DNA from 2 places in the Variovorax sp. P5_A3 genome. Region 1 is predicted to be linked to the other one. Evidence: predicted binding sites of a transcription regulator. Region 1 holds the regulator's gene; the other holds the start of a gene.

Region 1 (11,101 bases):
CGCCAATCAGCGTTTCGGGCCCGGAAAGTCGGCGGCTCCCTACTACGCCCGCGTGGAGGTCTGCTCCGCAACGGAAGGTCCGCTTCGTTCCGATCTCTGCCTCAAGTACCCGAACGGAAAGTACAAGCCCGTGGGCACGATCCAGACCTACTCCGACAAGATGCGATTCGCCGCATTCGGCTACCTGATGGACAACACCAACCGGCGCTACGGGGGCGTACTGCGCGCCCCGATGAAGTTCGCCGGGCCGACGGCCCAGAACGCCAGGTTCGAGAAGATCGCGAACGAGGCTGCGGAGTGGGACGAGAACACCGGCGTGTTCGCAGCCAACCCGCTGTCGAGCGCGGAGAATCGAAGCGGCGTGGTCAACTACCTGAATCAGTTCGGGCGCACCGGGTCCACGCCGGGTTCCTACAAGTCACTGGACCCCGTCGGAGAGATGTACTACGAGTCTCTCCGATACCTGCAAGGCCAGCCACCGACGGAGCAGGCATCCGCGGGCATCACGGACGCGATGAAGGACGGCTTCCCCGTCTACAACAAGACCGCGAAATGGGGCTTGGGCACCCAAGGCAACTGGGACCCGGTCGTCGCAAGTTGCCAGCGTAACCACGTGGTCGTGATCGGCGACCTCAATACACACCATGACCGCTCGCTTCCAGGCCTCGCGACCGACGGGCTCGATGGCTGGGGAGGTGTGCATCCAGTCGGTGCATCGGAGCCTGACACCGCCTTCTGGTCGAGGGTGATTGGCGCCTTCGAGAACAACGAGTCGCTCGCCTATGACGATCCCGCGGGAGGGGGCAAGACCTTGACGACGCGCGGCAACGCCGGCGGCCCCCAGGCCTATGCGTACGGCAATGGGAACGGCGCGCTGATCACATCATCGAACATCGCGACGCTGAATACGGGATCGGACCAGGGAGGATTCGGATGGGCGGGCCTGGCCTACTGGGCCAACACGCAAGGCATTCGCCGCGACTACCCCGACGTCCGCGTCAAGACCTACACCATCGACGTCGATGAAGGGGGCGACGGCACGATCCGCCAGGGCAAGCGCGGTAGTGCCTTCTATCTTGCGGCCAAGTACGGTGGCTTCGATGACAAGAACAACGACGGCAATCCCTTCGTGACGGGCACCGGGGCGGCGGAATCCATCTCGAACTCGGAATGGCAGTCGGGCCTGGATGACGACGGAAAACCGAAGCCGGCGAACTACTTTCTCGCGAGCAAGCCCGAAGAGATGATCGCGGCCATCCGGAAGATCTTTGCGAATGCCGGTGCGGCCAGCGGAAGCCTTGCGGGAGGCGCCGTGTCCAGCACGCGGGTCACGTCGAACGGCGCGAGCATCTATGTCCCGCATCTCGACAGCACGCGCTGGTCGGGCTCGCTGCTGGCCTATGGGCTCAGCTACGACGCCAAGGCTGGCGTTGTGAACAAGGACGCGACGCCGACCTGGGATGCGGGCGCGCTGCTGACGTCGGGGGACCCCCGCAAGACCCCTGCGATTCCTGCGCCCGACCCCGCCAAGCGGAAGGTCTTCACGATGCTCGGATCAGGATTCGGTGAGGCGTTCACCTGGGACGCGCTGAAGGGAGACCCCGCATTGGCCGGATACCTGGACAGCGAGCCGCTTTCGCAGGTTGGCGCGAAGGACGGTCTCGGCGATTTCCGCGTCGCCTACTTGCGCGGTGACCGCAGGAAGGAAACCTCGGAGAGCGGCGGCATCTTCAGGACGCGCGATTCGGTCATGGGCGACGTCGTCAATTCGGCGCCGCTGCTGGTCGGGCCGCCCAGTCCGGCGGTGCAAGGAAGCGGCTACGACAGCTTCGTGGCTGCGCGAAAGGGACGCATGCCTGCGGTCTACGTCGGCGCGAACGACGGGATGCTCCATGCATTTGCCGCTGCCAGTGGCACTGAGCTGTTCGCCTATGTGCCGCGCGCCCTGTATCCGAAGTTGGGGGCGTACACCTCGCCGGCCTACCTGCATCAACCCTACGTGGACGGCAGTCCTGCCGCGGGCGAGATTCAACTGGCGGACGGCACCTGGAAGACCGCGCTGGTGTCGGGAATGGGCGGTGGCGCCCGCGGGGTGTTCGCACTGGACGTGACCGACCCGGCCGAGTTCTCGAAAAGCCATGTGATGTGGGAGTTCACCGGTGCCGACGATGCGGACATGGGTTTTGTCACGCAAGCGCCAAGCATCAGGAAGTTTCGTACGGTGGCTGCGAAGAGTGGCCAGCCGGCGGTCTACCGCTGGTTCGCCGTGGTGCCCTCGGGATTCAACAACGGCAACGCCACCAAGGCGGCTGCCCTGTTCCTGCTCTCGCTGGACAAGGCGCCCGGCGAACCCTGGAAACGCAATTCGAACTACTACAAGATCGTATTGCCGAATCCGTTGGACTCGACCTCCGTCAATGCGCTCGGCCCGGTCGGAGACTACGTCTCTGCCGACGATGCGGTCCGTTGGCTCTATGCGGGAGACACGCAAGGCAACGTGTGGAAGTTCGACTTCTACTCGAATGACGCGCCATGGAGCGAAGCCACGGCATTGGGGCTGGAGGGGTCCCCGCTGATGGTGGCCCAGGATTCACTTGGGAATCGCCAGCCCATCACCGTCGCGCCGGAGGTGGGCGTGGGGCCCGCCGGCGGCGCGATCGTATTGTTCGGCACGGGCAAGTTCGTCGAGATGGACGACCTGAGCAGTCGCCGCACGCAATCGCTCTACGCCGTGTATGACAACGGCAAGGCCGGCATCCCTGCCTACGAGACTCGCACCCAATTGGAGGTGCGGAAGGTGGAGCCTGACGGCAAGGGCCGCTTCAGCATCTCGGGCGGCGCCTTTGTCTACGGCAACTACGACAGCAAGACGTCGCGCCGACGCGGCTGGTACTTCGATCTGCCCGAGTCGACCAGCAACGGCGAACGCCTCGTCGGCGATATGACGCTGAGCGACGGCTACCTGACGTTCAACACCTTGATTCCGAACCCCAATGCCTGCGGTACGGGAGGAGGTGGCCACAGCTGCGCGGTGAACGCGATGACCGGGATGTCGGCGGCCGGGACCTGCGTGGCGTCGACGATCGGGCTGCTCAGTTCTCCGCTGGTGATCCAGGGCGGCGACAGTGTCTTCAGTTCGACGGACTCGTTCGGTCGCCGCATCGAGACCAAGAAGGTTTCGATCATCAACGTCGGGACGGGAACGGGCACCGGGGCGGGGGTATCGACCGCGGAGCCCATCGAAGGGGGCGAGGTCTCGCAGATCGCGGGTCGTCTCAATTGGCGGCAGGTCATCAACTACAAGGACGCCAAGCCATGAAGCGGTCTTCTTCTCGCGGCTTCACCTTGATCGAGCTCATGATCGTCGTGGCCGTGATCGCGATTCTGGGCGCGATCGCCTATCCGTCCTACATGGACTCGGTCCGGAAAGGCTGGCGCACGGAGGCTCGCACGGCGCTCGTGCAGGAGATGCAGCAGCAGGAGCGCTTCTACACGCAACGCGGAAAGTACAGGACGGATGACCCGTTCAAGGCGTCGTCCGGCGACAGCGATGCTGCCAGCAAGTACGACATCGTCGTCGATGCTTGCCAAGGGCAGAAGGACGCGGGGCAATGCCTTCGGCTGACCGCAAACCTCCGGTCCGGCTTGACGGATACCGCGGTCGGCAACATCTGGATCGAAAGCTCTGGCGTCAAGGGGTGCGATGGGCAGGACAGCAACAGGTGCTGGCAATGAACCGGGCGCGCGGCTTCACGCTGATCGAACTCATGGTCGTCGTCGCGCTGGTCGCGATCCTGGGGACCATGGCCGTGCCGGGCTTTCGCGACCTGCTCGTCAATCAGAGGCTCGTGGCGAGCCAGAGTGAATTCGTGGCCGCCCTGGGCCTGGCGCGCACCGAGGCCATGAAGCGATCGCAGACGGTGTCCCTCACGCCCCTGAACCAGGATTGGTCGAACGGCTGGGAGGTGGCGACGACCGTCGACGGCAAGGCGGAGGTGGTGCGCACCTTCGACGCGCTTCGAGCCGGTGTTGCGGTCGACTTCACGACCGGCAGCGGCTTCAACAAGGCCGTTCTCTACGATGCCAGTGGGTTCGCCCGGGGAAAGGCCGGAGGCTTCGGAGGAGGGTGCCTGACCTTCAAGGCGGATACGGGGCGACGCAGCTCCATTGTTCTCTCGGTCACCGGCCGCCCCAAGGTCTGCGACCCCGACAAGAAGGGCGATTGCGGCTCGGGCGCTTGCGGCCGCTGAGCCTGAACGCAGCGGGTGCGTTCAGATGTCCCTCAGCAACTGCCTGAACTCATCCACGTCCTCGAAGCTCCGGTACACCGATGCAAAGCGCACATAGGCGACCTTGTCGAGCTTCTTGAGCTCTCGCATGACGAGTTCGCCGACCTTCGTCGACTCGATCTCGCGCAGGCCGCTGGACAGCAGCTTCTGCTCGATGCGCAAGAGGGCGTTGTCGATCTGCTCGATGCTGACGGGGCGCTTGCGCAGCGCCAGCATCATCGACGCGCGCACCTTGCCCGCGTCGAAGTCGGCCCGGCTGCCATCCTTCTTGACCACGACCGGGAAGTTCACGTCGGGCCGTTCGTAGGTGGTGAAGCGCTTGTCGCAAGTGCTGCATTGACGCCGGCGCCGGACGAAGTCGCCGTCTTCCGAGATGCGGGTCTCCACGACCTGCGTCTCGAGGTGACCGCAAAAAGGGCACTTCATGCGGCCGCCGCGCTCGGCACAGGGCCGTGAGGAAGCGTATCGAGCGCGAACGCCGGCATGGTCTTAGCGGTAGACCGGGAAACGGCTGGTCAGCGCGTGCACCTTGGCGCGGACCGCCTCGATGTTGGCCGCGTCGCGCGGGTTCTCGAGCACGTCCGCGATGAGATTGGCCGTGACGCGGGCCTCTTCGTCCTTGAAGCCGCGGGTCGTCATGGCCGGCGTGCCGATGCGCACGCCGCTGGTGACCATCGGCTTTTCGGGGTCGTTCGGGATCGCGTTCTTGTTGATGGTCATGTGGGCGCTGCCCAATACGGCCTCGGCTTCCTTGCCGGTGATGCCCTTCGCGCGCAGGTCGACGAGCATGACGTGGCTTTCGGTGCGGCCGCTCACGATGCGCAGGCCGCGCTGCGTGAGCGTCTCGGCCACGATCTGCGCGTTCTTGACCACTTGTTGCTGGTAGGTCTTGAACTCCGGCGAAAGCGCTTCCTTGAAGGCGACGGCCTTGGCGGCGATGACATGCATCAGCGGGCCGCCCTGGAGTCCGGGGAAGATCGCGCTGTTGATCGCCTTCTCGTGTTGCGACTTCATCAGGATGATGCCCCCGCGCGGGCCGCGCAGGCTCTTGTGGGTGGTGGAAGTCACCACGTCGGCGTGCGGCACCGGGTTGGGGTAGACGCCTGCAGCCACCAGGCCGGCGTAGTGCGCGATGTCGACCATGAAGATCGCGCCCACGTCCTTGGCGACCTTGGCGAATCGCTCGAAGTCGATGCGCAGGGAATAGGCCGAGGCGCCGGCGATGATCAGCTTGGGCATCGAGTCGTGCGCCTTGCGTTCCATCGCGTCGTAGTCGATCTCTTCCTTCTCGTTCAGGCCGTAGCTCACCACGTTGAACCACTTGCCGCTCATGTTGAGGGGCATGCCGTGCGTGAGGTGGCCTCCCTCGGCCAGGCTCATGCCCATGATGGTGTCGCCGGGCTTCAGGAAGGCCAGCATGACGGCCTCGTTGGCGGAAGCGCCGCAATGCGCCTGCACGTTGGCCGCGTCGGCCCCGAAGAGCTGCTTGACGCGGTCGATGGCCAGTTGCTCGGCCACGTCGACGTGCTCGCAGCCGCCGTAGTAGCGCTTGCCGGGGTAGCCTTCGGCGTACTTGTTCGTCAGTTGCGAGCCTTGCGCGGCCATGACGGCCGGCGACGCGTAGTTTTCGCTCGCGATGAGCTCGATGTGGTGTTCCTGGCGGGCGTTCTCGGCCTGGATGGCGGCGAAGATTTCAGGATCGGTCTGTTCGACCAGGATGTTGCGGTGGTACATGGCAGTCCTTCAAGACGATGGTCCTTGTTCTTCAACCAAACAAGGGCTGCCCAGGCGAACGGCTGAACGCCTGCTCAAGACCGCAGGCGGCACGCTTCCCAGTGGTAGTCCACGTCAGCGCAATGCACCTGAAAAGGGTTGCGCCTATCGCCAGTCGCGTGCTGGCGGAGTGTAGCCGACGGCGCTTGCCACCGGCGGCAACAGGCCTAGGAAGCCGACAGCTGTGCCACCTGTTGCGGGTCGGCTTCGGGCTGTGGCTTGGCCGGGGCCACGACCGGGATGGGGTTCGGGCGCACGGCCGGCGGATTGACGGACGGCGCGCGGCCGCCGATCACCTGGCGCAGGCGTTCGTGCTCGGCCAGCACCTTGGTGGCATAGCCGCCATCGTCGCTGAGATTGGCCGCGCCGACGTAGTAGCGCAGGCCCCCTTCGAGCGAGCCGGCCTTGGCAATGCATTCCTGCAGCACCTTGACGCCCACGCGCATGTTGGTCACCGGGTCGAAGGCGGTGAGGGTACCGCCGGCGGGTTCGTACTTTTCGCCATGAACGCGGGTCATGACCTGCATCAGGCCCTGGGCGCCGACCTGGCTCTGGGCGAAGGGGTTGAAACTGGATTCGACCGCCATGATGGCGAGGATCAGCGTCGGGTCGAGCTTGGTGCGCTTGCCCAGGTCGAAGGCTTCGGCGACCAGGACGGTCAGCGGCTCGACCGCCACGCGGTATTTCTTGCTCAGCCAGTAGGCGACCGCGGCCTGCGCCTTTGGCAGTTCGTGCGGACTGGCGGCCGTGGTGCGATCGATCGCGGTGGGCTCCAGATCCGTGACGGCGGCCACCTCAGGAGGCGGCTTGCGGGATTGCAGCCAGCCCATGAGTTGTTCCTCGCCCGATTGGCGAAGGTCCGGCCGGGCGGCCAATGCCAGTGCGGCGAACACGATCGCCAGCCCGACCAGGGCAAACCCGTTGTGGGTGATTTCAAAAAAGCCGTCGGCCACGTCGGACACGAAGGTCCTTAGCCCTCGGGCCGTGGCATCAAACGCCTGTTTCATCGCTCTTCCTTTCTATGCGGAGCCTGTGCGCATCGCCGCGGGGGGGCGAAGCTGGAAGGCAGGCGCTTGGATTGGTACGAATCAGGTCCGCGCAAGAAGGGGAGAGGGCGCGGCCGCCTGATCAAGCCGGTGGAATTCGGCAGCGGATCGGAGAGTCCGACCGCGTCTGGCGGTCCGGAGAAGAGGGCATTCTAGGAGCGGCTAAATACCCGGTCAAGAATAACGATTAGTTCCGTTATTCCAATTTTGATGTAATAAATGTGTGAAATAGTTCGCGCATCGACACGCGACCGTCCATTGAAAACCTCATTTGCATTCCCTCTGTCACGCGCCTAGGCTGAGGGGGCCTGATCATTTCAGGTGTTCACCAAGGTCCAGTGGCCGGAGGAGCAATCCGAAGGTTCAGCGGCTGAGGCCCAACGGTGGCAATCTCTTGCTGCCAGCATGACCGGAACGATTGAACTTCCGGTCGAGCGAAAAGATGGCATGGGCGTTGCGTCCGCCATCGAGCCCGAAGACAAGACATTTCGTCGCGTCTTCGGGCTTTCTTGCTTCTGGGAAGGCACCGGTGTTTGGGGCACACTCCCCCTCGATGAATGCTGCTTCGCTGATACAGAACAAATGGGTGCGACGCGGGGTCGTCGCGTTACTGGTCCTGCTGATCGTCTGGGTCATTGCCTGGCTGGCGGTGCCGCCGATCGCCAAGAGCCAGATCCAGAAGATCGCCAGCGAGAAGCTCGGCCGCCAGGTCACGGTCGGCAAGATCGATTTCAAGCCCTGGACGCTCGAACTCGCCGTGAATGACTTGCGCATCGCCACGGCGGATGGCACTCAGCCGCAAGTGGTGATCCGGCGGATCTATGCCGATGCCGAATTGCAGTCGATCCTGCGCCTCGCCCCGGTGATCGACGCGGTCTCGATCGATTCGCCGGCGATCAAGCTGACGCATCTGGCCGATGGCAAGTACGACATCGACGACATCCTCGCCAAGCTGGCGCCCAAGCCGGATGCACCCAAGAGCGAGCCTCCGCGATTCGCCATCTACAACATCGCGATTTCCGGCGGGTCGGTCGACTTCGAGGACCAGACTGTCAAGCGCACCCACGAGCTTCGCGACCTCGTGCTCAACGTACCTTTCATCAGCAATCTGGCGTCCCAGCGCGAGGTGAAGACCGAGCCGAAGCTGGCATTCGTCCTCAACGGAAGCAAATTCGATTCGGCGGCGGCCTCCACGCCTTTTGCCGAAAACCGCAAGACTGATGCCCAGTTGAGCTTCACCGACCTCGATCTTGTGCCCTATCTGGGCTACATCCCGGGCGGCCTGCCGGTCGCATTGAAGTCGGGCAAGCTCGACGCGGAGCTCAAGGTCGACTTCGAGCAGACCGCCACGACGGGGCTCAAGATCACCGGCACGATCGGGGCGCGCGACATCAAGGTGGTGGACTCCAAGTCGCACGACCTGCTCGGCTTCGATTCGCTCAAGATCGCATTGGACGACGTCAGGCCGCTGGAGCGGGTCGTGCACCTGAGCGAAGTGGCCCTGGCCGGGCCGGATCTGGTGGTGGCGCGCGATGCCGGCGGGCAACTCAATCTTCTTGCGACCGACCGGGCGACCGGCGCGCACGAAAAGGCGGCGACGCTGCCCGCGCCCGATGCCGATGGCGCAGCGAAGCCGGCCGAGCCGCAACCCTGGCGCATCCAGGTCGACAAGGTGGCGCTGACCGGCGGCACGATCGGCTGGCGAGACCAGACCACCCAGCCGGATGCTGCGGTCGACATGAAGAACCTCGCCGTCGAGGTGCGCGCCGTGACATGGCCCATGGACAAGCCTGCGCAATTCAACGGCTCGACCTCCATCGGCGGGGCGGCGATCAAGTTCAGCGGCGAGGGGACCGACAAGGCGGCGCAGGTGGCGACCGAAGTCGACGCGCTGCCCCTGTCGCTGGCGGCGCCGTACCTGGCGCAAAGCCTCGAACCGACCCTCGACGGCAAGCTGAGCGGAAAGATCGACGTCGCCTGGGCCAAGCCCGATCTCAAGTTCAAGGCGCGCAGCGTCGTGGCCGAGGGCCTGGCCCTCACGCAGGCCAAGACCGCGCTGGCGAGCGTCGGCCGCTTCGAGATCGTCGACGCCGAAGCGGACATGACCAGGCACACGCTTGCGATCGCATCCTTTACCGCGACGAACCCGAAGGTCCGCATCGAGCGCGACAACGAAAAGCGCTGGATGTTCGAGCGCTGGCTGAAGGCGCCCCCGGGCGGCAGCCAGAGCGGCTCTGCCGACGCCAAGGTCGCCGCTCCCAGGGACCCCGGCGCCAAGGACGCGCCTCCGGGTGCGAACAGCAAGCCATGGGAGCTTTCCATCGGCACGGTGGCGATCGACAACGGCGCGCTTTCCTTTGAGGACAATGCGAGCGCCACGCCGGTGGCCTTCGAACTCAGCGCGCTGAACATCAAGGCGCAGAAGATCGCGCCGAACACGGCCACGGTGTCGCCGCTCAAGCTGTCGGGGCGCATCGCCGCCGGCCGCGCGGAGCCGGGGCGATTCGAGTACGACGGCAACGTGGTGCTCAAGCCCGTTTCGGCGGAGGGCAAGTTGGTGGTCGCGTCCATCCCGGCCCACGCCTTCAAGGCCTACTACGCGGATGCGCTCAACGTCGACATTCGCCGCGCCTTCGCGAGCTACCGCGGCACGGTCAAGTTCGCGACCCTGCCTGCAGGCATCAGCGTGCGGCTGGCCGGCGACACGGCCGTGGACGACTTCCGCGCCAACAGCGTCGTGCTGACGCAGGCGCCGGGCCTGTCGCGAAACAATCAATTGCTGAGCTGGAAGACGCTGGGCCTGCGCGGCCTGCAGGTGAAACTGGAGCCGGGCGCGCCCTTGGCTGTCGATGTGCGCGAGACCGCGCTGACCGATTTCTATGCCCGGATCATCATCGATCCGACCGGCAAGTTGAATCTTCTCTACCTGGTCAAGAAGCCCGGCCAGGAAGCCGCGCCGGCAACGGACGAGGCGGCGGCGGCCGAAGTCACCACGAAGCGCAGCATCGGCGGGACGAATACGACGACCGCCAGCCGGCGGCCGGCCAACCGGGCGCGTGGCGCACCGCCGCCCGCCGAGCTCATGGTCGGTGGCGCGGCCGAGCCGGCGAAGGCGGCGGCCGTCGCAACCGCCGCAGCGACCGAGCCATCGGGTCCGGCACCGATCATCAATTTCGGTCCGATGAGCCTGGTGAACGGGAAGATCGACTTCTCCGACCTGTTCATCAAGCCCAACTATTCAGCAGATCTGACCGAGCTGACCGGCAAGCTCAGCGCTTTCTCGTCGAAGCCGCAGGGCGACAAGCCCGCGCTGGCGGACCTCGAGCTGCGCGGCAAGGCACAGCAGACGGCATCGCTCGAGATCACCGGCAAGCTGAACCCGCTGGTGAAGCCGCTGGAACTCGACATCACGGCCAGGATGCACGACCTGGATCTGCCGCCGCTGTCGCCCTATTCGGTGCGATTCGCCGGCCACGGCATCGAACGCGGCAAGCTGAGCATGGACGTCAACTACAAGATCGCCCCGGACGGCACGCTGACGGCGTCCAACAAGCTGGTGCTCAACCAGCTCCAGTTCGGCGAAGAGGTCGAGGGTGCACCGGCGAGCCTGCCTGTGCGCCTGGCCGTGGCGTTGCTGGCCGATCGCAATGGCGTCATCGACATCGACCTCCCGCTCAGGGGGTCGATCAACGATCCGCAATTCAGCATCGGGCCGTTGATCCTGAAGGCCATCGTCAATCTGATCGCCAAGGCCGCCACGGCGCCGTTTGCCCTGCTGACCGGTGGCTTTGGCGGAGGCGGCGAGTCGAGCACGATCGCCTTCGCGCCGGGCAGCGTGGAATTGTCGGCGGAGGCCAAGGAGAATCTCGACAAGGTCGCGAAGGCGCTCAACGACAGGCCGGCCCTGAAGATGACGGTGGTTGGGATGTCCAGCCTCGACAAGGAGCGCGAGGCCTATCAACGCCAGCAAGTGCGCCGGCTTGCGCAGGCCGA
Region 2 (11,101 bases), on a different contig from region 1:
GTTGCCCCCGGTCAGGGGGTAGGCGAAGCGACACGAAGTGCGCGAAGCCTGGGGGCGAGCCAGTACACTCCGGCCGATGATTTTAGCGATCCCTTCCCCGCTCGGCGTGGCACTGGGCATCGCCACCGCCGCTGCCTATGGCACTACAGCGGCAGCATCCTCCCGGCTCAGCCGCTCGTCCACGCAGTCGTTGTTGGCGCTGGCCTGGCTGCTGCATGCGTTCGCGCTGGGCTGCGGGCTGGTCGGCGGCACCCCGCGCTTCGGCTTCGCACCTGCGATTTCGGTCACCGCCTGGCTGGTGCTCACGGTCTATGCCATCGAGAGCCGGATGTATCCCCAACTGCAGGTGCGCCGCGCACTCGCAGCGCTCGGGGCGGGTGCGGTGTTGCTCGCCGTGGTGTTTCCGGGAACGCCGCTGCACGTCTCGGCATCGCCGTGGCTGCCGTTGCATCTGGCGCTGGGCATTGCTTCCTACGGCCTCTTCGGCGCGGCGGTGATCCATGCCTGGCTCATGACCCGCGCCGAGAAGCAGATCCGCCTCGCTGCCGAGCCGCAGGGCGGCGTGCCGCTGCTCACGATGGAACGGCTGACCTTCCGCTTCGTGGCCGCAGGCTTCGTGCTGCTGTCTGCCACGCTGCTGGCCGGACTGCTGTTCAGCGAAACCCTCTACGGCACGGCCGTGCGCGGATGGAAGTGGGATCACAAGACCGTGTTCTCCGTGCTGGCCTGGATCACCTTCGCTGTCCTGCTCACCGGCCGCGCGCGCTTCGGCTGGCGCGGGCGTACGGCGCGGCGCGTGCTCTATGCAGGTTCCGTGCTGCTGTTGCTGGCGTACGTGGGATCGCGCTTCGTGCTGGAAGTCGTCCTGTCGCGCACACCCGCATGAAATACCTTCTCGTCCTTGCCGTGGTCTTCGTGGCGATCTGGATCTGGCGCAAGAACCGGCGCGAGGAAATGCAGTCGCGCCCGCCGCCGGCCGCCAAGCCGCCGGCCGTCGGCGCGCCGCAAGCCATGGTCCGCTGCGCGTACTGTGGCCTTCACCTGCCAGCGGCCGACGCCATCACCGGCCCCTCCGGCGTGTACTGCAGCGCCGCGCACCGCCAGGCCGACCAGCACTGAGATGAAACGACCATGACCGCTTCACTCTGGTCGCGGGGCGATCCCGCCACGGACTGGAGTTCGCTGGAACATTTCAGCGGCGACAGCACGGCCTTGCTCAGGCTGTGGCGCGGCTTCATGGCGGCGCGGTGCTTCGTCGCGGCGGTGCTCCTGCTGCTGCAGGCCGTCACGATGGCGCTGGGGCAGCCGACGCAGACGGCGGCGATCGCGCTGTCCGCGGGCTATGTGGTCGCAGCCTTGCTGGCTGCGCGCTTTGCGCCGTTCCAGCCCATACGCGGCATCGGCGCGGCATGGCTGTCGACCATCGGTGTCGATCTCGTCACCTTTACGGCGCTGCAGGTGTTGCAAGTCGGCAGCATCAACTACACGCCGCTGTTCGCACTGCCTGCGTTGATGGCCGCGGTGCTGGGGACGAGTGCCGTGGGCCTCGGCACGACGGCGGCTGCCACCTTGCTGCTGCTGGCGCACGCGACCTGGTACTGGATCGAGCAGCCCACGGACACTTCACCCCGCTTCGTCCAGGCGGCGCTGACCGGCACGGGCCTCTTCGTGGTCGCGCTGCTCGCACACGAACTGGCGCGCCGACTGACGCGCGAAGAGGCGATGGCGCAACGCAACCGCAGCGCCGCGGAGATGCATCAGCTGGTGAACGACCTCGTGATCGAGACGCTGAGCGAAGGCGTTCTGGTGATCGACGCCGAAGGCCAGGTGCATGCTGCCAACCCTGCCGCCGACGCGATCCTCGGCCAGGGCCTCGGGGAGCTTTCGCTGCCGTTCGCGCTGAGCGCGCATCCGGCGTGGGTTCCGCTGGCGGCCCTCGCGCGACAGACCTTCGCGCGACGCACGCCCCAATCCCGGGAAATCCCGGTCGCGCAGGCCCAGGGCGCGCCACGCGAAGTCCGGGTCCGCACGCGCCTCACGCAATCGAGGGACCGCCATACGGAAAGCCTGTGTGTGATGTTCCTCCAGGACCTGCGCGAACTCGAGGCCCGCATCCGCACCGAGAAGCTGGCGGCCATGGGGCGCATGTCGGCGGCGGTCGCGCACGAGATCCGCAACCCGCTCGCCGCCATCACGCAGGCCAGCGCGCTGCTCGGTGAAGACCTCGTCGATCCTGCGCACCGTCAGCTGACGACGATGGTCCAGCAAAACGCACTGCGGCTGTCGCGCATCGTCGACGACGTGCTCGACGTCGCGCGGGCCCGGCAACAGCGCGTGCTGCCGCTCGGCGAACAGGTCGCGCTCGATCCCACGGTGCGATCGCTCGCGGAGGAATGGGTGCGACACGCGCAGCGGCAGGGCGTGCTGCTTGCGCTCGACGCGACGGGCAACGATGTGCGCTTCGACGTCGAGCACCTGCGCCGCATCCTCGTGAACCTGCTCGACAACGCAGCCCGCTATGCCGGGGACCGCGACGGTTCGATCCAGGTGAGCACGCGCATGAACGCGGCCGGCCGTCCCTGCCTCCAGATCTGGAGCGACGGTGCGCCGCTCGAGCCCGCGGTGCAGCGCCATCTGTTCGAACCCTTCTTCTCTTCCGAAAGCCGCTCGAGCGGCCTGGGCCTTTTCCTGTGCCGCGAGTTGTGCGAGCGCCATGGCGCGACGATCGGCTACGAACGACGCGCGCTCTCGCCGGCGGGGCCGGAGGGCAACGAGTTTTACGTGGCATTTGCCGCGGCCGAAAGCCGACTGACACAATAGCGCCGTGAGCACCCTCAACCCGCCAACGACGCGCCCCGCCCAGATCCTGGTCGTCGACGACGAGCCCGACCTGCGCACGCTCTATGAACTCACGCTGCTTCGCGAAGGCTATCGCGTCGAGGCCGCGGGCAGTGTGTCCGAGGCCTGGCAGCACCTGGAGGCCGGCCGCTTCGATGCCGTGATCACCGACATGCGCCTGCCCGACGGGCTCGGCATGGAGATCCTCCAGCGCATCCAGCAGGACCAGCGCGGCGAACGCTGTGTCGTGATGACGGCCTACGGCTCCGCGGAAAACGCCGTCGAGGCGCTCAAGGCCGGCGCATTCGACTACCTCACCAAGCCGGTCGACCTGAAGCAGTTTCGCGCGGTCGTGGCGTCGGCCGTCCAGGCCACGGTCCAGACAGCCACGGCCAAGTCGGTCCGCACGACCGACGATGGCGGCAAGGCAGCACCCGCGATCGGAAGCAGCGGTGTCGCCGCGCTCGAGCGGCTGGTGGGCGAATCCGAACCGATGCGCCTCGTCAAGGCCCGCATCGCCAAGGTGGCGCGCGGCATGGCGCCTGTCCTGGTGCGCGGCGAATCCGGCACCGGCAAGGAACTGGTGGCGCGCGCCGTGCATGCGTGCAGCCAGCGCAGCGACGGCCCCTTCGTCGCGGTCAACTGCGGCGCCATCCCCGAGAACCTCCTCGAAGCCGAGTTCTTCGGGGCACGCAAGGGCTCCTACACGGGCTCGTCGCAGGACCGCGACGGCTACTTCCAGGCGGCACGCGGCGGCACCTTGTTCCTCGACGAGATCGGCGACCTGCCGCTGGCGATGCAGTCCAAGCTGCTGCGCGCCATCCAGGAACGCAGCGTGCGTCCCATCGGTTCGACGCAGGAGGATGCGGTCGATGTCCGCATCGTGAGCGCCACGCACAAGGACCTGCATGCGGAGGTGCAGGCCAGCCGGTTCCGGCAGGATCTCTTCTACCGCCTCAATGTGATCGAGATCGCGGTGCCTGCATTGCGCGAACGTCGTGGCGATCTGCCGGCGCTGTGCAGCGCGCTGCTCGAGCGCATTGCACGCGACGCCGGCATGCCTGTTCCCAAGCTGTCGGCCGATGTGCTGCAGCTCCTGTCCGAGCACCCGCTGCGCGGCAACGTCCGCGAACTGGAAAACCTCCTGCATCGCGCCGTTGCCTTGAGCGACGGCGACATGCTGCATCTCGACTTCGTCGACAGCTCGGTGATGCCCACGGAAGCGGCTGCGCCGGAACCCGTCCTTGCCCGCGAGCCCCAGCCCGAATCCGCGCCCGCGTTCGCCTCACGCCAGACATCGGCGATGCCGAACGACCTTCAAGGCTATCTCGATCAGCAGGAACGACGGATCCTCGTGCGCGCCCTTCAGGAGAGCGGCTTCAACCGCACGGCCGCCGCGGCGAGACTCGGCCTGAGCCTGCGGCAGATCCGCTACCGGATCGCCCGCCTCGGCATCGCCACACCGAACGGCGACGACGGCAATGGACTCGGCGCCGATGAGTGAGGCCCACGCGGGGCTCTGGCAAGCCGGCTGGTACCGCTTCGCCCGACACCTGCACTCTCCCAACTTCGGGCCACGGCCGACCGGCGCGCAGATCGATCTCATCGTGCTGCATTCGATCAGCCTGCCGCCCGGCGGCTACGGCGGCGACGAAGTGCAGCAGCTCTTCACGAACCGCCTCGACTGGGATGCGCATCCCTACTTCGGCACCATCCGCGGACTGGAAGTCTCGGCCCACTTCTATATAAGGCGCAACGGCGAACTCTGGCAGTTCGTGAGCTGCGACGACCGTGCCTGGCATGCCGGTGCGTCTTCATGGCGCGGCCGCGCGAACTGCAACGATGACTCCGTCGGCATCGAACTCGAAGGGCTCGAAGGCGACTCTTTCGAAAGCGCCCAGTACGAAGCCCTTGCGAGCCTGTGCCCCGCCATCGCGCAGCATTACGACATCGCGTTCATCGCCGGCCACGAACACGTCGCGCCGGGTCGCAAGGAAGACCCGGGTGCGGGCTTCGACTGGGGCCTGCTGCAGGAAGAATTGGGCTGGGACCGCGCGATGTTTCCCGCCAGTGTCGTAACGCGCTGAAATTTTTCAATCGCGAAGCGTCCGGCGATGCGCCACCGACGCGACGGCGCCGATGTCGCCCGCCACGCGCCAAGGGCAGCAACCATGCGCTTTCCAAGCCCAAATCCTGCGGAAACGCCCATGGATCGCGGGCTGGGCTACCGTTGTCCACTGATGGTGCGGCATGAATGCTTCCTTGGCGCGCAAGAATCATTTTTGCAGGCGTTGTAGATTGTCGAAAACACTATATCTAGTGGGTTGTGGACCCTCCAGACCCTAGATATAGTGTGCCCTGGCCCGGCGTTTACCGTCAGTAACAAATGCCAACACGGCACTGCCGCCCCAACAAGAATCGCCAAACGAGGATCGAATGCAAACAGCCCTGAACACCCCCTCCACCCCTCGCGCCGTACCCTCGACGCCGCAGAACCGCGACGTCGCAGGCTCGCCCGCCGGCAACGCGCTCGCCCACTACCAGATCATTCGCCGCAACGGCGCGGTCGTGCCGTTCGAGCCGAACAAGATCGCGATCGCGATGATGAAGGCCTTCCTCGCGGTGCACGGCACCCAGGGCGCGGCTTCCGCCAGCGTGCGCGAAACAGTCGACAGCCTGACCCAGGCCGTGGTGCGCGCCATGGTCCGCTCGCGTCCGGGCGGCGGCACCTTCCACATCGAGGACGTGCAGGACCAGGTCGAACTCGGCCTGATGCGCGGCGGCCACCACGAGATTGCGCGCGCCTACGTGCTGTACCGCGAACGCCGTTCGCAAGAGCGCACGAAGCAGGGCGATACGGATTCGCAAGTCGCCGTCTCCACGCTGCACGTGCTGGACCGCGGCGAGCGCGTGGCGCTCGACCTGAACGAACTCAAGGACCTGATCGAATCCGCCTGCACCGGCCTGGGCGACAGCATCACCTCCGCCCCGATCGTGGCCGAGACGATGCGCAACCTGTACGACGGCGTTCCGCTCGACGAGGTCTACAAGGCCTCGATCCTCGCCGCGCGCACGCTGATCGAGAAGGACCCCGACTACACCTTCGCCACCGCCCGCCTGCTGCTGCACACGATCTTCAAGGAAGTGATCGGCCGCGAAGTGCCGCCGGCCGACCGTGCCCAGGCCTATGCCGACTACTTCCCGCAGTTCATCAAGAAGGGCGTCGACAACGAGTTGCTCGACGAGAAGCTGCTGCAGTTCGACCTGGCCCGCCTCGGCGCCGCGCTCAAGCCCGAGCGCGACATGCAGTTCGACTACCTCGGTCTGCAGACGCTCTACGACCGCTACTTCCTGCACGTGCGCAAGACGCGCATCGAGCTGCCGCAAGCTTTCTTCATGCGTGTCTCGATGGGCCTCGCCCTGAATGAGATCGACCGCGAAGCCCGCGCGATCGAGTTCTATGAAGTGCTGTCCTCCTTCGACTTCATGTCCAGCACGCCGACGCTGTTCAACAGCGGCACGCTGCGCTCGCAGCTGTCGAGCTGCTACCTGACGACCGTGCCCGACGACCTGGACGGCATCTACGAATCGATCAAGGAAAACGCGCTGCTCTCCAAGTTCGCCGGCGGCCTGGGCAACGACTGGACGCGCGTGCGCGCCCTCGGCAGCCACATCAAGGGCACCAACGGCGAATCGCAAGGCGTCGTGCCCTTCCTCAAGGTGGTGAACGACACCGCTGTCGCGGTCAACCAGGGCGGCAAGCGCAAGGGCGCCGTCTGCACCTACCTCGAAAGCTGGCACCTCGACATCGAGGAATTCCTCGAACTGCGCAAGAACACCGGCGACGACCGCCGCCGTACGCACGACATGAACACGGCGAACTGGATTCCCGACCTGTTCATGCGCCGCGTGATGGAAAAGGGCACCTGGACGCTGTTCTCGCCCTCCAACGTGCCCGACCTGCACGACAAGTTCGGCGCCGATTTCGAGACCGCCTACGTGGCCTACGAGGAAAAGGCCGCGCGCGGCGACATCAAGCCGAGCCGCACGGTCCAGGCCACCGACCTCTGGCGCAAGATGCTCACGATGCTGTTCGAGACCGGGCATCCGTGGATTACCTTCAAGGACGCCTGCAACGTGCGCTCGCCGCAGCAGCACGCCGGCGTGGTTCACTCGTCGAACCTCTGCACCGAGATCACGCTGAACACCAGCGACACCGAAACCGCCGTGTGCAACCTCGGCTCGGTCAACCTGCTGCAGCATCTGAAGGACGGCAAGGTCGACCAGGAAAAGCTCAAGCGGACCATCTCGACCGCGATGCGCATGCTCGACAACGTGATCGACATCAACTACTACGCGGTCAAGAAGGCGCGCGACTCGAACCTGCGCCATCGCCCGGTGGGCCTCGGCGTGATGGGCTTCCAGGACGCGCTGTACGAACTGCGCATCCCCTACGCCTCGCAGGAAGCCGTGCAGTTCGCCGACGAATCGATGGAAGCGATCTGCTACCACGCCTACTGGGCCTCGACCGATCTGGCGCGCGAACGCGGCAAGTACTCGAGCTACAAGGGCTCGCTGTGGGACAAGGGTGTGCTGCCGTCCGACACGCTCGACCTGCTCGAGAAGGCACGTGGCGGCTACGTCGAAGTGGACCGCTCGTCCACCCTCGACTGGGACGCGCTGCGCCAGAAGATCAAGGCCGACGGCATGCGCAATTCGAACTGCGTTGCCATCGCACCGACCGCGACCATCTCGAACATCATCGGCGTGGACGCCTCTATCGAGCCCTGCTTCGGCAACCTCTCGGTCAAGTCGAACCTCTCCGGCGAGTTCACCGTCATCAACCACTACCTGGTGCGCGACCTCAAGCGCCTGGGCCTGTGGGACGACGTGATGGTGATGGACCTGAAGCACTTCGACGGTTCGCTGCGCCCCATCGACCGCGTGCCGCAGGATGTGAAGGCGCTCTACGCGACCGCGTTCGAGGTCGAGACCACGTGGCTCGTCGAGGCCGCCGCGCGTCGCCAGAAGTGGATCGACCAGGCGCAGTCGCTCAACATCTACATGGCCGGTGCGTCGGGCAAGAAGCTCGACGACACCTACAAGCTCGCATGGCTGCGCGGCTTGAAGACCACCTACTACCTGCGCACGCAGAGCGCGACGCATGCGGAGAAGTCCACTGTTCAGTCGGGTCGGCTCAATGCCGTGTCGTCGGGCAGCGGCGATGCATCGCAAGGCATGAGCGCACTCGAAGCCGCAGCACTCGCAGCGCAAGCGCAGTTGAATGCGATGCCTGCGACCGACATCGCGTTCTGCGGCGTCGACGATCCGACATGCGAAGCATGCCAATGATGTCGGCATGAAGTGGAGGTCGTTCGCGGCATTGCCTGACAAATTGCGATGCATGCGAACAACATAACGACAACATAATTGGAGCGCGATGTGATGGAGCACTTTGCAACTCACATCGTTGCTCACATAATTTGAGCATTGGATTTTTCTATGTTGACCTGGGACGAAGAAGTCAAGCCCTCCTTGCCAAAGGATCTGCAACAAGGATTGCGGCACACATCGAACAGCGGCGCGCAAGTCGGCCGCTCGTCGGAGTTCCCGACTTCGCAAATTGCTCCTCAGCTCTCTCCGGTTTCGCCTGCTGCACGAACGCTCGATGACGGCGCGATGGTCCGCCCCGTTCAAGCCGCAGCGTCCGCGACAGTGACAGGCGCGGCACCGGTGGCGCATCGCGTCAAGGCCGCCGACAAGCGCATCATCAACGGCCAGACCGACGTCAACCAGCTGGTGCCGTTCAAGTACAAGTGGGCCTGGGAAAAATACCTCGCCACCTGCGCCAACCACTGGATGCCGCAGGAAGTGAACATGACGCGCGACATCGCGCTCTGGAAAGATCCCAACGGCCTGACGGAAGACGAGCGTCGCATCGTCAAGCGCAACCTCGGCTTCTTCGTGACCGCCGACTCGCTGGCCGCCAACAACATCGTGCTGGGCACCTACCGCCACATCACGGCCCCCGAGTGCCGCCAGTTCCTGCTGCGCCAGGCCTTCGAGGAAGCGATCCACACGCACGCGTACCAGTACATCGTCGAGTCGCTCGGCCTGGACGAGAGCGAGATCTTCAACGCCTACAACGAAGTGCCGTCGATCCGCGAGAAGGACCAGTTCCTGATCCCGTTCATCGACGCCATCAGCGACCCGAACTTCCGCACCGGCACGCACGAGAACGACCAGACGCTGCTCAAGTCGCTGATCGTCTTCGCCTGCCTGATGGAAGGCCTCTTCTTCTACGTCGGCTTCACGCAGATCCTCGCGCTGGGCCGGCAGAACAAGATGACCGGCGCCGCCGAGCAATACCAGTACATCCTGCGCGACGAGTCGATGCACTGCAATTTCGGCATCGACCTGATCAACCAGCTCAAGCTCGAGAACCCGCACCTCTGGACCGCGGAGTTCAAGGCCGAGATCAAGGCCCTCTTCATGAAGGCTGTCGAGCTCGAATACAAGTACGCCGAAGACACCATGCCACGTGGCGTGCTCGGCATGAACGCCTCCATGTTCAAGGGCTACCTGCGCTACATCGCCAACCGGCGCGCGCAGCAGATCGGCCTCGAAACGCTCTTCCCGAACGAGGAAAACCCGTTCCCCTGGATGAGCGAAATGATTGACCTGAAGAAGGAGCGCAACTTCTTCGAAACCCGCGTGATCGAGTATCAGTCGGGTGGTGCGCTCTCCTGGGATTGAATCTTTCCGACTAGAACAAGAAGTGAATTCAAGAATCGTTCTTGCCGACGACCAGCACCAAAGAGTGCGGCATCGGTGAGGGCACAGGTGTTCATGGTGCTGGAGCCTGCTCCAACGCCATGAATCGCTTCACGCTGACCAACATGCGTGGAGTGCTTCAAAAGGTTGATTTTTTCAACTTGATCAAGGAGAAAATAGAAATGGCAACTGCAAAGAAAGCGCCGGCCAAGAAGGCCGCTGCAAAGAAGGCCCCGGCGAAGAAGGCTCCGGCGAAAAAGGTCGCAGCCAAGAAGGCCCCGGCCAAGAAGGTAGCGGCGAAGAAGGCCCCGGCAAAGAAGGCTCCCGCCAAGAAGGTAGCGGCGAAGAAGGCCCCGGCGAAGAAGGCTCCCGCCAAGAAGGCAGCAGCCAAGAAGGCGCCGGCAAAGAAGGCTCCTGCCAAGAAGGTAGCCGCCAAGAAGGCCCCTGCGAAGAAGGCCGCCGCGAAGAAGGCTCCTGCGAAAAAGGCTGCGGCCAAGAAGCCCGCTGCCAAGAAAGCAGCGAAGAAGCCCGCTGCGAAAAAGGCTGCGAAGGCTCCCGCGAAAGCCGCCGTCGCCCCTGCCCCTGCTCCCGCAGCGCAGACGACGTTGAACCCGCAGGCAGCCTGGCCGTTCCCGACGGCCAGCAAGCCCTGAGTCGTTCAGCGGCCTTGAAGGCTGAAGCCCGGTACCGAAAGGCACCGGGCTTTTTTCATGGGCTGCGCCTCAAAGCCCCAACGCGTGCAGGTCGACCTTGTAGTTCTGCGGCCCGCGTTGCGCGATCTTGAGCGCCCCCAGTTGATTGCCGAGCGCGGCACAACGCGCCAGCGGCCAGCCCTGCTCCAGTCCGAACAACAGCGCGCCGCGCCATGCGTCGCCGCATCCGGTCGGCTCGAGCACGGCCGTCGGCTTCACCGCCGGGACGTGTTCGCGCTCGCCATGGATCCACACCTCGCAGCCGTCGGCGCCGAGCGTCACCACCAGTCCGCGCACGCGCTCCGAGATCTCGGCAAGACTCCAGCCCGTGCGCTGCGAGAGCATCTTTCCTTCGTAGTCGTTCACGACCACCCAGCTCGCCAGGTCGACGAAGTGCGCGAGCTCCTTGCCATCGAACATCGGCAGGCCCTGGCCCGGATCGAACACGAAGGGGATGTCGGCCGCCTTGAACTGCTCCGCGTGCTGCAGCATCGCATCGCGGCCATCCGGTGCCACGATGCCGAGCTTGATGTCCTCGCGCGCGGCGACGCGCGTGATGTGGGCCTGCTGCATCGCGCCGGGATGGAAGGCCGTGATCTGGTTGTTGTCCCGGTCGTTCATGATCATCGCCTGCGCCGTGAAGGTGTCGCCCACCTGTCGCACGAACTCGATGCTGATGCCCAGCGAACGCAGGCGCTCCAGGTAGTCGCCGCCATCGCTGCCGACCGTTGCCATCGGCAGCGCTGTTCCGCCCAGCGCGTTGAGGCTGTAGGCGATGTTGCCCGCGCACCCACCGA

Evidence for each region. The regulator NrdR, encoded in region 1, represses ribonucleotide reductase genes. The targets are predictions, from matches to a motif close to CACNANATNTNGTG.
Region 2: AC1D3B_RS27710 (ribonucleoside-diphosphate reductase subunit alpha) is a predicted target of NrdR. The motif match lies at 5,147-5,160, and genes of this name have one in related genera.

Annotation. Positions count from the first base shown of each region.
Region 1 is NZ_JBFUKW010000017.1:77,179-88,279, forward strand. It holds gene AC1D3B_RS23670 (pilus assembly protein) at 1-3,319, shown strand, start outside; gene AC1D3B_RS23675 (type IV pilin protein) at 3,316-3,735, shown strand; gene AC1D3B_RS23680 (GspH/FimT family pseudopilin) at 3,732-4,250, shown strand; gene nrdR (transcriptional regulator NrdR) at 4,272-4,715, opposite strand; gene glyA (serine hydroxymethyltransferase) at 4,779-6,023, opposite strand; ZMP/ZTP riboswitch at 6,065-6,191, opposite strand; gene AC1D3B_RS23695 (transglycosylase SLT domain-containing protein) at 6,230-7,069, opposite strand; gene AC1D3B_RS23700 (DUF748 domain-containing protein) at 7,662-11,101, shown strand, end outside.
Region 2 is NZ_JBFUKW010000023.1:100,504-111,604, reverse strand. It holds gene AC1D3B_RS27735 (cytochrome C assembly family protein) at 77-886, shown strand; gene AC1D3B_RS27730 (PP0621 family protein) at 883-1,119, shown strand; gene AC1D3B_RS27725 (two-component system sensor histidine kinase NtrB) at 1,132-2,820, shown strand; gene AC1D3B_RS27720 (sigma-54-dependent transcriptional regulator) at 2,825-4,342, shown strand; gene ampD (1,6-anhydro-N-acetylmuramyl-L-alanine amidase AmpD) at 4,335-4,925, shown strand; gene AC1D3B_RS27710 (ribonucleoside-diphosphate reductase subunit alpha) at 5,275-8,190, shown strand; gene AC1D3B_RS27705 (ribonucleotide-diphosphate reductase subunit beta) at 8,341-9,594, shown strand; gene AC1D3B_RS27700 (histone H1-like DNA-binding protein) at 9,795-10,265, shown strand; gene AC1D3B_RS27695 (carbohydrate kinase family protein) at 10,335-11,101, opposite strand, start outside.